2 regions of the Streptomyces sp. NPDC048415 genome follow, and region 2 is predicted to be linked to the other one. Evidence: riboswitches for the same ligand, from Rfam matches in the RefSeq annotation. Region 2 holds a riboswitch; the other holds the start of a gene.
The links. A riboswitch is a leader RNA that binds a small molecule or an ion and turns the genes downstream of it on or off. The one in region 2 is predicted to bind cyclic di-AMP.
Positions count from the first base shown of each region.

Region 1: linked by a shared signal. The riboswitch ahead of AB0D27_RS13765 (LysM peptidoglycan-binding domain-containing protein) and the one ahead of AB0D27_RS09230 (C40 family peptidase) in region 2 are both predicted to bind cyclic di-AMP.

Region 1 is NZ_JBEZKJ010000016.1:18,179-25,344, forward strand. Features, by position in the region: gene AB0D27_RS13745 (polyprenyl synthetase family protein) at 1-127, opposite strand, end outside; partial or broken gene AB0D27_RS13750 (oligopeptide:H+ symporter) at 394-1,348, shown strand; gene AB0D27_RS13755 (CocE/NonD family hydrolase) at 1,389-3,404, shown strand; gene AB0D27_RS13760 (hypothetical protein) at 3,438-3,767, shown strand; cyclic di-AMP (ydaO/yuaA leader) riboswitch at 4,037-4,195, shown strand; gene AB0D27_RS13765 (LysM peptidoglycan-binding domain-containing protein) at 4,201-4,962, shown strand; gene AB0D27_RS13770 (HAD family hydrolase) at 4,972-5,817, opposite strand; gene AB0D27_RS13775 (hypothetical protein) at 6,129-7,151, shown strand.
Region 2 is NZ_JBEZKJ010000008.1:153,877-161,042, reverse strand. Features, by position in the region: gene AB0D27_RS09240 (ATP-dependent Clp protease proteolytic subunit) at 110-745, shown strand; gene AB0D27_RS09235 (hypothetical protein) at 753-1,061, shown strand; cyclic di-AMP (ydaO/yuaA leader) riboswitch at 1,431-1,596, shown strand; gene AB0D27_RS09230 (C40 family peptidase) at 1,600-2,073, shown strand; gene AB0D27_RS09225 (DUF6328 family protein) at 2,150-2,740, shown strand; gene AB0D27_RS09220 (LysE family translocator) at 2,694-3,311, opposite strand; gene AB0D27_RS09215 (LysR family transcriptional regulator) at 3,422-4,348, shown strand; gene AB0D27_RS09210 (ATP-binding protein) at 4,357-4,815, opposite strand; gene AB0D27_RS09205 (helix-turn-helix transcriptional regulator) at 5,029-5,886, shown strand; gene AB0D27_RS09200 (DUF397 domain-containing protein) at 5,896-6,120, shown strand; gene AB0D27_RS09195 (8-amino-7-oxononanoate synthase) at 6,124-7,166, opposite strand, start outside.

The DNA of each region.
Region 1 (7,166 bases), on a different contig from region 2:
TGATGAAGGGGACCTCACTCTTGGTGACTTCGAGCAAGCCCTCTTCCACGGCCGCCAATCCGGCCTGGACATCGGCTTCGAGAGCCTGGTCCCGCACGCTCAGCCCGAACGGCCCGACGACGGTCACGAGAGGTTCTCCTGTCTGCTGACGATCACATGGCGAACTCGGTCGATCATTCGGTCGATGACACGGTTTGTCGATGTGTCGCTGCCATCACTCAAGTCAGCGTATCCGGTCACGTTTCGATCACCACGAGCGCCCACCGTCCCCCGGCCGACTTCGCTCCAGCGGCAGGTACCCCGCACGCCCGGGCGGTATCCGATCACGAGCGGTATGTTCTTGATCAGTTGATACGACAGGACATGTAACGACTTGTGAAGAGGCAGGCCCCCGTGTCCCGAAGCGCCGTGGAGAGCGAGCCGGACAGCCGCCCACCTCCGGGTGACGACCACGCCTTCTTCGGCCGGCCCAGGGGCCTGCTGCACCTCTCCGGCCTGGAGGTCTGGGAGCGCTTCTCGTTCCTCGGCATGCAGGCGATCCTGGTCCTCTACTTCCCCGACACCGTCGCCCCACGGCGGCATGGGCATGGCCGCGGGCACGGCGGCATCGGTGTCGGCGGCATCGGTGTCGGCGGCGTACGGAACGCCCGTCCATCTGCTCTCCGTCGCAAGCGGCCGGCTCGCCGCCCGCACGCTCGGCTCGTACCGCGCGGTCCTGTGGGGCGGCATCCTGATCGCCTGCGGCCACTACTCCATGGCGGTACCGACGACCGTCACGACCTGGACGGGCCTGCGTCTGATCAGCGCGGGCACCGGCCTGCTCAAGCCCAACGTCGCCACGATGGCCGGCAAGCTCTACCGCACCGACGACGACCGTCGCGACGCCGGCTTCGCCCTCCCCTACATGGCGATCTACTACATGGCGATCAACATCGGCGCCTTCGCGGGCCCCCTCATCACCAGCCGGCTCGGCGACCACAGGGGCCGGCACTGGGGCTTCTCGGCGGCCGCGATCGGTATGACGTTCGGTCTGATCCCGTACGTGGCGGGCCGCCGTCGCCGTCACCTGGCCGGACGCACGCACCCGGCGGAATTCGCCCTCGTCCCGGCCGCGAGACGCCGCGCCGTCCGCGGAATCGTCTGCGGTCTGCTGGTCGTGGCCGTACTGGCCGTACTGGCCGCACTCCTGGCCGTACTCCTGGCCGTACTCCTGGCCGCCGCCGGATCCCTGACGGTGGGCCGTTTCGTCGACCTGCTCCCCCTCATCTCGGTGATCGCCCCGGTCGTCTACTTCGCGCTGATGTTCGCCGGCCCCCGGGTGACGCCCGAGGAGCGCGGCCGGCTGCGCCACAAGATGCACCCCGTCCACTGAGGTCCTCCCCATGAGCATGCGCATGCGTACGTCCTTCCCCTACGAGACGGCTCACGAGGACGTCCTCATCCCCCTACCGGACGGCACCCGTCTGTACGCGCGGGTCTGGCGCCCGCTGACCGACGAGCCCGTACCGGCCCTCCTCGAGTACCTCCCGTACCGCCTCACCGACTGGACCGCGCCCCGCGACTGGCAGCGCCACCCCTGGTACGCCGGTCACGGCTACGCCTCCGTCCGCGTGGACGTGCGCGGTCACGGCAACTCGGAGGGCTTGCCGACGGACGAGTACTCCGAGGTCGAGCTGGCCGACGGGGTGGAAGTCGTCAACTGGCTGGCAGCCCAGCCCTGGTGCTCGGGCCGGGTGGGCATGTTCGGCATCTCCTGGGGCGGCTTCAACTCCCTCCAGATCGCGGCCCTCGCGCCCGAGCCGCTCAAGGCGATCGTCACGGTCTGCTCGACGGACGATCGCTATGACAACGACGCGCACTACATGGGAGGTTCCGTCCTCGCCGTCGACATGCACGCCTGGGCGGCCACCATGCTCGCCTTCGTCTCCCGCCCACCGGACCCCGTCCACGTGGGCGAGGTGATGTGGCGTGACATGTGGGTGAAGCGCCTGGAGGCGGTGGACCCCTTCGTCCACACCTGGCTGGCACACCAGACCCGGGACGCGTATTGGCGGCACGGCAGCGTCTGCGAGGACTACGGCGCGATCCGGGCGGCGGTGCTGGCGGTCGGCGGCTGGCACGACCCGTACCGCGACACGGTGCTGCGCCTGGTCGAGAACCTTCCCGCGGACCGTGTACGAGGCCTGATCGGCCCCTGGTCGCACCAGTACCCGGACCGGGGCCTGCCGCCCGGCCCGGCGATCGGCTTCCTCCAGGAGACGCTGCGCTGGTGGGACCACTGGCTGCGGGAGACCGACACGGGCGTGATGGCGGAACCCGTCCTGCGCTCGTACGTCATGGACGCGCATCCCCCGGCGACGACGTACCCGTCTCTCCCCGGCCGCTGGGTGGGCGACCCGGCCTGGCCCTCCCCCTCAGTGACCCCGACCGCGTACGAGCTCCAGGGCCCTCCGGTCCTCGTCCGGTCCCCTCAGCACACCGGAGTGGACGCGGGCCGCTTCTTTCCCTTGGGGAACGACGCGGACCTGCCCCCGGACCAGCGGGAGGAGGACGCCAGGTCGGCCTGCTTCGAATTCGAAGTGCCGGAGGAGACCTGGGTGTTGGGCCGCCCGAGGGTCGACCTGCGGCTGACGTCCTCGTCTCCCCGGGGGCAGGTGATCGCCCGCCTCTGCGACGTGGCCCCCGACGGAGCCTCGACGCTCGTCACCCGAGGTGTACTGAACCTGTCAGCGCGCCACGGCCGTGACCAGGCGGTTCCCTGGAAACAGGGTTCTACGGAGAACGTGGTTTTCGAGCTGAACAGCATCGGCTACGCGTTCCCGCCGGGGCACCGCATCCGTCTCGCCGTCTCCTCGGCGTACTGGCCCTGGATCTGGCCCCAGCCGGGCTCGGAGACGGGCTTCACCCTGGATCCCACCGGAAGCACGCTGGACCTCCCGGTGCGCACAAGGGAGTCGGCATCCTCGGCGGCGGGGTCGAAGCCGATCACCTTCGAGGCGCCGGAGCAGTCCGAACCCCTGGGCGTGGTCTCCCCCGCCACACTGGACGAGCCCCGGCCGGAACGCCTGGTCGTCCGCGACGTGGCCGCCGGCACCTGGCGCCTGGAAGTGGACCCGCGCTACGGCGGCACGCGCGTCTACCCCGACGGCCTCGAATTCACCGAGGACGCACTGGAGACGTACACGATCGACGCCTCGGACCCCCTTTCGGCCCGCGCCCGCTCGACCTGGTCGATCCGCTTCCACCGCCCGGACCTGCCCTGGGATGCCCGTATCTCGACGACATCCGACATCACCTGCGACGCCGAGGCCTTCATCACCGCCAACGAGGTCATCTGCAGGGACGGCGACGAGGTGGTCTTCCACCGGACCTGGGAGAAGAGGATCCCGCGCACGGCGGGCTAGAGACTCGGGGGTGCCGTAGGTGATTCTGAGGTCATGGCGCGGACGCGGACCGAGGAATTCCTGATGGACCTCGACGAGGGCATGCTCGGGTACTTCCGCGAGATGGCCCACGAGATGGTCACGCGCTTCGGAATCCCGCGCGCCGAGGCCGTGGCGAGGATCAACCGGGCATACGAGGGGCGGAAGTTCGCCGGCTATCCCGAGCCGATGTGCCGCGAACTGCCCGAATACTGGGGCTACGGGCTCTACTTCGAGCCCAACGCGGGTCGCCTCCCCGACGACGACCCGGACAAGGACCTCTCCGTGTGGGAGGTACGGCCGGCGCCGCCCAGGCACTCCACGGCCTGGACGCTGGAAACATAAATGCCCGAGTTGCGCTGCTTGCCGCTTTGATTCGGATTGGTCGCGTGAATTGGGTCACGCCTGACGGCGTCGGGCGTTTCGCGGCCCGCAGCGATCCCCCCTTTGCGAAAGGCAAGTTGAGGATCGAATTCCGGCACAATCGGACGTTTCACCCCTGCCGCAATCAGGCGAAAGCGATCTTCACCGGGAAATCCGGCCTTGTTACGGACATGTGCTCTCGCATACCTTCACGTCGATCCGAGCGGATCGCCGAATCCTGCCGCCGCCCGGAAACCCACCCACCCACGCACGCACGGCAGGAGCGGGGGACCCAGGCAAGCCGCCGATCCGGACACCGGAACGGCTAGGGGTGAAGTCGCGCTCATCGCGCGGCCGGGCAGCTCCCGCCCGAACCCGACAGCTCACCTCGCAGGCACCGGAGAGGACGTTCGTCATGGCCCGACGAGGCAAGCACCGCCGCCCCAGAACCAGCCCCCTCACCCGCGGCATGGTCGCCGTGGGAACCAGCGGAGCCGCACTCGCACTCCCGCTCGTGAGCGCGACCGGCGCGCACGCCGCCACCCAGACGACACAGGTCGCACAGGTCGCACAAGCCGCCGTCCCGCAGGTCTCGCTCGTCACCTACAAGGTGGTCGCGGGCGACACCCTGTCCAAGATCGCGAAGGACCACGCCACGGCCGGCAGCTGGCAAGATCTGTACAAGGCCAACCGCGCGGTCATAGGCAACGACCCGACACTGATTCACCCGGGCCTCACGCTGACGGTCGGTACGAAAACCACCAAAACGTCCGCAAAGTCGGCGACAGCCGTGTCGGCCACGGCCACCAAGTCGGCGAGCGCGTCCACCGCCACCCCCGCCTCCGCGAAGACGTACACCAACAACCTCGACGGCTGGATCAAGCAGTCCCTGGACATCATGGCCAAGTCGGGCATCCCGGGCAGCTATGACGGTATCCACCGCAACGTCATGCGCGAGTCCTCGGGCAACCCGCTGGCCATCAACAACTGGGACTCCAACGCCGCCGCCGGCATCCCCTCCAAGGGCCTCCTCCAGGTCATCGACCCCACCTTCACCGCTTACCACGTCCCGGGCACCGCCATGGATCCCTATGACCCGGTCGCGAACATCACGGCGGCCTGCAACTACGCGGCGGCGAAGTACGGCTCGATCGACAACGTCAACGGCGCCTACTGAGCGACCGACTCACGAGGTGCTGTTCACCCGGGATGACCGGCTCTCCGAGCCCCCGAAGAGCCGTTCCAGCACCACCGCGATCCCGTCCTCCTCGTTCGACAGGGTCACCTCGTCGGCCACCGCCTTGAGTTCCGGGTGGGCGTTGGCCATGGCGATCCCACGGGCGGCCCAGTCGAACATGGGGATGTCATTGGGCATGTCGCCGAAGGCGAGGGTGGTGCGGGGGGTGAGGCCGAGGTGGGCCGCGGCGAGAGCGAGGCCCGTCGCCTTGGTCACGCCGCATGGCTGGAGTTCGACGGTGCCGGGCCCCGACATGGTGACCGTAGCCAGCGAACCGACCACTCCCCGCGCCGCCGACGCCAACTCGTCGTCGGTCAGGAACGGGTGACGGAGCAGCACCTTGCTGATCGGTTCGGTCCACAGGTCGTCGCGCCGCCGCACCCGCACCGCCGGCAACGTCGGATGCGGCATCACGTACCCCGGCTCGATGAGCGTCAGCCCGTCCACGCCGTCCTGGTCCACCGCCGCGTACAGCAGCCCGACCTCTGCCTCGATCTTGCCGAGCGCCGTCTCCGCCAACTCCCTGTCCAGGGTGACCGACCAGAGCAGACGGTCCGTCCCGGCGTCGTACAACTGCGCCCCCTGGCCGCACACCGCCAGTCCCTCACCGCCGAGTTCGTCGAGCAGCGGTCGCACTCTCGGGGCGGGGCGACCCGTCACCACGAGATGCTGGGCGCCCGCCTCGGCCACCCGCGCCAACGCTGCCCGGGACCGGTCGGAGAGTGTGTCGTCGCCGCGCAGCAGCGTTCCGTCCAGGTCAGTGGCGATGAGTGAATATGCAGTCGGAGCGGCCATGATCCGAAGAATACGGATCGAACGACTCATCGGCCCGGCGTGAACCGGACGACGTCCGGTATCCCGTCAGCAACGCCGCTCACCACACGGTCGGTACGGGTGATATCCGTCGATACGGGCGGTAAGAGCGGTGCTTGGCGGTGGGGGGCGTACCAACGCCACTCCCGGCGTGCGGGATTATCCGAGCGCGGGCTCCCACGCGCGCCAGGAGCCGCAGCCCTTCATCAGGAAAGTCCATCGGGCAAGTCCCTTGGGTAAGTCCGTTGGGTAAGTCCGTTGGGCAATTCCATCGGGAAGCTCCAGGGAGAGACATGACCCTCACGCCCTCCGAGCGGGGAGTGACTCCCTTCCAACAGCACCTCCGCACGGCCGCTGAAGCGATCATCCGGCGCTTCCCGGACGCTCCCAAGCCCGAGATCTACGCTCTCTCCTTCCGCATCTGGCGGATCGACTACGACTCCCGCCGCCCGTACGTGGCGATCGGATACAACACCGAGACCCAGTACCAGCAGTCGGTGTACCCGGAGGACCCGGGCGAGGCCCGCTGGAACTACGCCTACTGGCTCCTGGACGGCTTCGAAACGCTCGGCAACGTGCCCGAGGACCCGGCCGGAAGCCCCCTGTACGTCGATGACGTCAAGCACCTCGGCCTCTGGTTCGACGACGAGGGCGACGAGGGCGACGAGGGCGACGAGGGCGACGAGGGCGACGAGGGCGACGAGGGCGACGAGGGCGACGAGGGCGACGAGGGCGACGACGCGAGTGAGGACCAGTACGAGGCCCTGGTCAACCACTTCGCCGACACCTGCATCGAACTGGCCCGCCACCTCCACTCCAGCGGCCTCCTCACGGAGATCTTCGGCCGCCCCCTCCCCATCGTCGTCTTCGACATGGACTGCCCGGGATGGGAGATCACCGCCACCCGGGCCGCCAACCCTCCAGAGCTGATCGCCGACTTCCTGACCTGGCAGCTGGCCGCGATCTACGAGAGCGCCCCGAGGACCGGCGAGTTCCTGATGCGCCTCGACGAGGAGTGGCTCGACTACTTCCGCGACATGGCGGACGTACTGGTGACACGCTTCGGGATCTCCCGCGCGGAGGCGGTCGCGCGGATCAACGAGCGGTACGCCGCCGAGGAATTCGAACCCGTGGGAGAAGACCTCCTGGGCCACGAACTCCCCGAATACTGGGCGCACCGCCTCTACTTCGAGGCCGACGCCCGAGGGATGCTCCCCTCGGGCAACCCGGACACCGACGGCGACCTCTCGAAGTGGAAAGTCCTCCCCGCCCCACGGAGAAACTCCGGCGCCTGGACCCTCACCGAAGAGGCCTGACGACCAGGAGGCGCC
Region 2 (7,166 bases):
ATCTCCTCGTTTTTTCGCTGTCAGCGAGCACCCTGCCGACAGGCATTGTACGTCCTGTACATTTTTGACAGGAGGGTCCCCCAGGAGTCCCCCAGAGGAGGCGCGAGCCATGAACGACCCGTCCGCCCGCCATGTCCTGCCGGAGTTCACCGAACGCACCAGTGCGGGCCGGCGGACCCTGGATCCGTACTCGAAGCTGCTCGACGAGCGGATCGTGTTCCTCGGGACGCCGATCGACGACACCTCGGCGAACGATGTGATGGCACAGTTCATGTACCTCGAGTACCTGGCCCCGGATCAGGACGTCTCGCTCTACATCAACTCCCCCGGCGGCTCGTTCAGCGCGATGACCGCGGTCTACGACACGATGCGGTTCGTCACCTGCGACGTGGAGACCGTCTGCCTGGGGCAGGCCGCGTCGGCCGCGGCCGTGCTGCTGGCCGGGGGCACGCCCGGCAAACGGTTCGCGCTGCCCGGCGCCCGCGTACTCATCCACCAGCCCTCACTTCCCGAGCCGGTCCAGGGCCAGGCGAGCGATCTGGTCATCCAGTCCGAGGAGTTGCTGCGCACCCGAAGGATGCTCGAGGAGATGCTCGTACGGCACACGGGACAGAGCCCGGAGCGGGTCGCCGCGGACATCGAGCGGGACAAGATCCTGGACGCGCCGGCGGCGGTGGCGTACGGCCTCGTCGACCGGATCATCCCGAGCCGCAAGGCCTCGCGCACCGCGCCCGGCGCGAGGTGATCGGCCGATGCTCCCACCCGAACTGCCTCCGCTGCCCGCGCTGACACGCGCGGAGGCCGAGTTGATCGACCGTTATCTCGACGTGGTCGATCTGCTCGGCCGCATCAACCCGGCCCGCCCGGGAGACACCTACCGGGGCCTGAGGGCCGCTCAGGCACTGGTCGGCAAGGCCACCGCGCTGCGGGACGCCCTCACGCTGATGCATCAGCGCGGCGAGAGCGAGGTGCATGCCCCGACTCTGGCCCAGGCCCTGCGGGTCCTCGACGGCGAGCGGCGGGCGGCCCGGGTCACGGTGCCGCCGCACTCCGACAGTTGACGCACCCACACCCGGGCCGCCGCTCGCGCCGTGTCGGCGGAGCGTCCGGCCCGGGCTTCAAACGGACCAGATGGCGTACCCCCTGATGGAGTAGTCACGGGTCCTCTCAGGAGGGCGTAAGAGTTGCGCAACGCGCGTAGCGCAGAGGCGGAATGAAGCCTTCCGTCGCTGGTACGAGCGTGGTCGGCCACCCCAACACCCGGTCGAACAGAGGGGTGTCCACCCGAACGGGTGAGTGGTGAGTAACCCCACAAACCACCGATTCCATTCGGATTTTCTGACAGTTATGCGTGAAGATCCCTTCCGACGACAAGCCCCCGCCACAACGGCGGGGCGGTCCGGGCGGACGCCGAGTCCTGCCGCCGCCCGGATGACCGGTCGACAGATGTGCATCGGCAGGAGTGGAGGACCCAGCACTACGGGCCGCCGGAGAGCTTCCGGGCGGTCCTTGGGGTGAAGCCGCAGCACGCGGCCGGGCAACTTCGCCAGCCCGAATCCGACAGGTCATCCTTCACAGGCGGCTGACGAAGGGTTGCGCATGACTGCGCTCAATCGTGTCCCGTCGCTGTGGACCCGGGCCGGTACGGCCTCGGCGCTCACCATCGCCGCTGTGGGCGGCAGCCTCGTGGTCCCTGGCGTCGCACCCGACGCCCAGGCGGCCACGCTCGCGACGAAGGCACTTCAGGTCGCGGCTTCCAAGAAAGGCTCCCCCTACAAGTGGGGCGCCACAGGACCACGCCGCTTCGACTGCTCCGGGTTCACGCTCTACTCGTTCAAGAAGGCGGGCAAGAAGCTGCCTCGTACGGCCGCGGCGCAGTACAACAAGACGCACCATGTCTCCGCTTCGCACCGCAAGGCCGGAGACCTCGTCTTCTTCCACTCGGGCCGGAACGTGTATCACGTCGGCATCTACGCCGGGAAGGGAAAGATATGGCACTCCCCGAAGACGGGGGAGGTCGTGAAGCTCGAGAGGATCTGGACGAGGAGCGTCTGGTACGGCCGGGTGAGCTGACCCGCTCTGAGGGCGGCGGCGCGGGCCGCCGCCCCCAGGGGCGTGAAACACGGGTCAGAGTGGTTACTCGTTCCCCATGGTCGACCAACGCCCCCGCACCACTCACGACGAGACGCCTCCCCGCAGCGAGACGCCTGGCCACAACCAGCCGCCCGGCCAGAACGAGAAGCCCGCTCGCAACGAGACGCCCCTCGAACGGGCGGACCGCAATTTCGCCGAGCTTCTCCAGGAACTGCGCGTCACCCAGACCGGGGTCCAGATCCTGTTCGCCTTCCTGCTGACCCTGGCCTTCACCCAGCGCTTCCCGTCCCTCGACACGGCGCAGCGCGCCACGTACGTCACCACGCTGCTGCTCGCCGTACTGGCCGCCGCCCTCTTCACGAGCCCCGCCGCCCTGCACCGGTCGCTGTTCCAGCAGAACGCCAAGCCCACCATCGTGCGGGTCTCCTCCCGCCTCGCCCACCTGGGTCTGTACGTGCTGATGCTGGCGTTCACCGGATCGGTGCTCCTCGTCGTGGACGTGACGCTGGGGCGCGGAGCCGGGATCGCCGCGGGCGCGGGCACGCTGGCCGTCTGTCTGTCCCTGTGGGGCGTGCTGCCCCGGCTGGTGCAGCGTGGCGTCAGAGCCTCACGGTCTCCAGGACGAGCACCACACCGAGAAGGGTGAGCGCGCCGCCGGTGACCGCCTCCACGGCCCGGGCGGCCCGAGGCCTGCGCAGCCACCGTCCGAGCCGGTCCACCAGCAGCGCGACCGCCGGGAACCACACCAGGGCGAGGACGACCACGATCAGCGCCAGCAGCAGGGTGCGGGGCATCGCGGGACTGCCCGCGGGCACGAACTGCGGCAGCAGGCTGAGGAAGGTGATCGGCGCCTTCGGGTTGAGCGCGTTGGTGACGAAGCCCTGCCGCAGCGGCCGCCCGCCGGACGTCGTCTCCTCTGGCTCCGCCTCCCGCAGCCGTCCCAGCGAGCGCAGGGTGCGCACCCCCAGGTACAGCACGTAGGCGCCGCCGAGGAGCTGGAGCGCCCGGAACAGCGCGGGCACGGCGGTGAGGACCGCGGCGACCCCGGCGACGGCCAGCGCCGTGTGCACCAGCAGTCCGCCCGCGACCCCGAGCGCACACGCGACTCCGGCCCGGCGCGAGACGAGAGCGTTGCGTACGACGACGGTGAAGTCGGCGCCCGGCATGGCGACCATGCCGGCGGCGACCACGGTGAAGGCGGCGAGCTGTATGTCCATGAGCACCAGACTGCCCGCGCCGGGCCTATAGGACATATATCGACTATCCTGGGTCTGCCTTAAGCAATCGTTTATACCAGGCGTCCTGCCACCGGCCCAGGAGAGACCAGATGTACGACCCGACACGGCTCGCGGCGCTGGTGGCGGTCGCCGAGGCGGGGTCGATCACCCGGGCCGCGGAGCGCCTCGGCTTTACCCCGCCCGCGCTCTCCCAGCAGTTGGCGAAGCTGGAGCGGGAGGCGGGAGCGACCCTGCTGGTGCGGTCCCATCGGGGGGCGCGGCTGACGGGCGCGGGCGAGCTGCTGGTGACGCGGGCTCGCCGGGTCCTCGCCGAGATGGAGCGCGCCCGGCACGAACTGGCGCTCCTGGCGGGATTGTCGGGCGGCACTCTGCGGCTCGGCACCTTCCAGACGGCGGGCATCCATCTGCTGCCGCCCGTGCTCAGTGCGTTTCGCCGCGCTCACCCGGACGTGCAGCTCACGGTCGCGGGCTATGAGCCTCCGGAGGGCGTTTCGGCGGTCGCGGCGGGCGAAGTGGACCTGGCGCTGACGCACACCTATCAGCCCGCGCCGCCCGTGCCCCTCCCGTCGTCCGTACGTCTGGAGCCGGTGCTGGTCGAGGAGTTGGTGCTGGTGACCGCTCCGGGGCATGTTCTCGCGGGTGGCTCCGCGCGGCTGCCGCTGACCGGGCTCGCCGGTCAGCCGCTGATCAGCATGGCTCCCGACCATCCGGCCCGGCAGGGCGTGGAGGCCGCGCTCGCCCGGGCCGGAGCCGCCCCTTCGGTACTGGTCGAGACTCCGGGGTACGCCCTCGTCTGCGCGCTGGTCAGCGCGGGGCTCGGCGTCGCGGTCGTACCGGAGATGGTGGCCAGGACGGCGGCGACCCCGGTGGGCATCCGACTGCTGGAACCGGGAGATCTGCGTCGTACGATCTCCGTCGTCCACCGGACCGACGAGGCGGCCCCGGCGGCCGATGCCTTTCGGGCCCTGCTGCGCGGCGCCTTCGGAAGAGCCGGGCAGCAACGGCACGACAACTGACGCTCTTTTTAAGGCCCTTGGGGCCCGCCGGCCGCCACCGGCTCGACCGGTACCGTCCAGGGAAGCTGGATGGAGACCGTCTTGCCGCCCTCCCGGGTGGGCCGGACGGTGAGTCTGCCGCCGCACTCGGAGGTCAGCCAGCGGATGATCACCATGCCGCGGCCGTTGTCCTGCTGGACGGCGGCGGGCAGCCGTTTGGGGAAGCGCGGGTGGCTGTCGGTGACTCCGATGCGCAGGTGTTCGTCTCGGTCGAGCCGGACGTCCACCGTGAAGGTGGGCGACTGCCCGAACGTGTGCTGGACGGCGTTGGTGGCTAGTTCGGACACGATCAGGCGTACGGTGTCAGCGGCTTCGCAGTCGCACGGCAGGCCCCATTCGGCCAGCACGTCTGCGACGAATTTCCGGGCCGCGGAGACCGAAGCGGGATCGCTCGGCAGAGTGACGGATGCTTCCTGGTGATCTGCCATGGCGACGTCGTCCCTTTCCCACCGGGACCGGAGTCCGACAAGGAGCGGATGGTTCGAGTACGGTCCCGGACTGGTGCTTCGCGCCAGACTGCCATTACCGGGCCGGGCACGGGAGCGATCCACCAAGATATGCATATATCTGTCGCTCGAAGCGGTGAACTCTGCGACGACAGAGCGTATTTGGGCGGCTCGGAAGGAGTAAGGAGTACGGCCATGCAGCACGGTCCCGCGGTACGCCGCCGCAAGCTCGGTGCCGAACTGCGCGCGCTGCGCGCCGATGCGGGTCTCACGAGTGGTGAGGCGGCCCGCCTGCTGGGCTGGCACCAGTCGAAGGTGAGCCGGATCGAGACGGGCACCAGCGGAGTGAAGCCGGCGGACGTGGAACGTCTGCTGGACGCCTACGCCGTCGAGGATCCCGAATTACGAGATCTTCTGGTCGTGTTGGCGGGTTCCGAGGGCAACGGGCGGCACCACTGGTGGCACGCCTATCGGGGGGTGCTGCCCTCGACGTACCGCGATTTCATCAGTCTTGAGTCGCAGGCCAGCGGGATGCGCACGCTGGAGACCTCCGTGGTGCCGGGGCTGTTGCAGACACCCGAGTACGCCCGTGCGGTGACGCGGGCCGCCGTGGGCGGACTTGAGGACGGCAAGCTCGACGCGCTCGTCGAGGTACGCCTGGCCCGCCAGGACGTGCTGCGTTCGCATCCGCCGCTGGAACTGAGCGCGGTCCTGGACGAGGCGGTGCTGCACCGGGGGGTCGGCGGTCGGGACGTCATGGCGCGGCAGCTGCTGCGGCTGCGGGAGGCGGCCACCTTGCCCCAAGTGCGGCTTCAGGTACTCCCGTTCGCCGCCGGTGCACACATCGGCATCACCGGGCCTTTCGTTATCTTCTCATTTCCGAACACAACTGATCTGGATGTGGTTGTTCTCGACCACTTGACGAGTAGCCTCTACCTCGAACGGAAAGAAGACCTTCAGGCCTACAGCGAGGCCTTCAACGCCCTTCAGATCCACGCCCTTTCGCCCGAGGACTCGTTGGATTACATCGCCGGGATAGGTGACGGCGCGTAAGGAGGCACCATGACCGCAATGCCTCGGTACGTACCTTCCAGTACTTCACTGCACGACGTGCGATGGCTGCGCAGCAGCCGAAGTACGGGAATGAACAACTGCGTCGAGACGGCGCGACCGGGCCCAGGACCCTGGGCCGGACTCGTCGCCGTACGCGATTCCAAGAACACGGCGGGCCCCGCCCTGCTCTTCGCTCCCGCCGCGTGGGAGGGATTCATCACCGGACTCAGCTGAGCGTCACCGGGTCGCGCTGATCACCCGTACGGCGTCGCCGATCTGTTCGTCGGTGAGGTCCGCGCGGGCGGTCAGCCGCAGCCGTGAGATGCCGTCGGGCACGGACGGGGGACGGAAGCAGCCGACGGCGAGTCCCGCCTCGCGGCAGTCGGCCGCCCACCGCACGGCCCGTTCGGCGGACGGCGCGCGCACGGAGACGACCGCGGCGTCCGGACGTACCGCTTGCAGGCCTTCGGCCGTCAGGCGCGTGTGCAGCGCCGTCGCCACCGCGCGGGCCCGTGCGGCGCGCTCCGGCTCGCGGCGCAGCAGTCTGAGCGCCGCGAGAGCCGCGCCCGCCGCCGCGGGCGCGAGACCGGTGTCGAAGATGAACGTGCGTGCCGCGTTGACCAGGTGGTCGATGACCGGGGCCGGGCCGAGGACGGCCCCGCCCTGGCTGCCGAAGGACTTGGAGAGCGTGACGGTCACCACGACGTCCGCCGCGCCCGCGAGGCCCGCCGCGTGCGGAGCGCCCCTGCCACCGTCGCCGAGGACGCCGAGCCCGTGCGCGTCGTCGACGATCAGTCCGGCCCCGTACTCCCGGCAGGCGACGGCGAGTTCGGCGAGCGGCGCCGCGTCCCCGTCCACCGAGAAGACCGTGTCGGAGACGGCGACGGCGGGCCCCTCGTGAGTGCCCAGCGCCTTGCGCACGGCGTCCGGGTCGGTGTGCGCGACGACCTGTGTGCTGCCCCGGGCCAGTCGGCAACCGTCGATCAATGAGGCATGGTTGCCCGCGTCCGAGACGACGAGTGAGCCGTGCGGCGCGAGCGCGGTGACGGCGGCGAGATTGGCCGCGTATCCGGACGAGAAGACGAGCGCGGACTCGGCACCGCAGAAGTCGGCCAGCTCGCGTTCCAGCTCGGCGTGCAGTTCCGTGGTGCCCGTGACGAGCCGGGAGCCGGTCGCGCCGCCGCCCCACCGGCGCGCGGCCCGGGCCGCCGCCTCGGTGATCTCCGGATGGCGGGCCAGACCGAGGTAGTCGTTGCTCGCGAGATCGAGGAGCGGCGAGT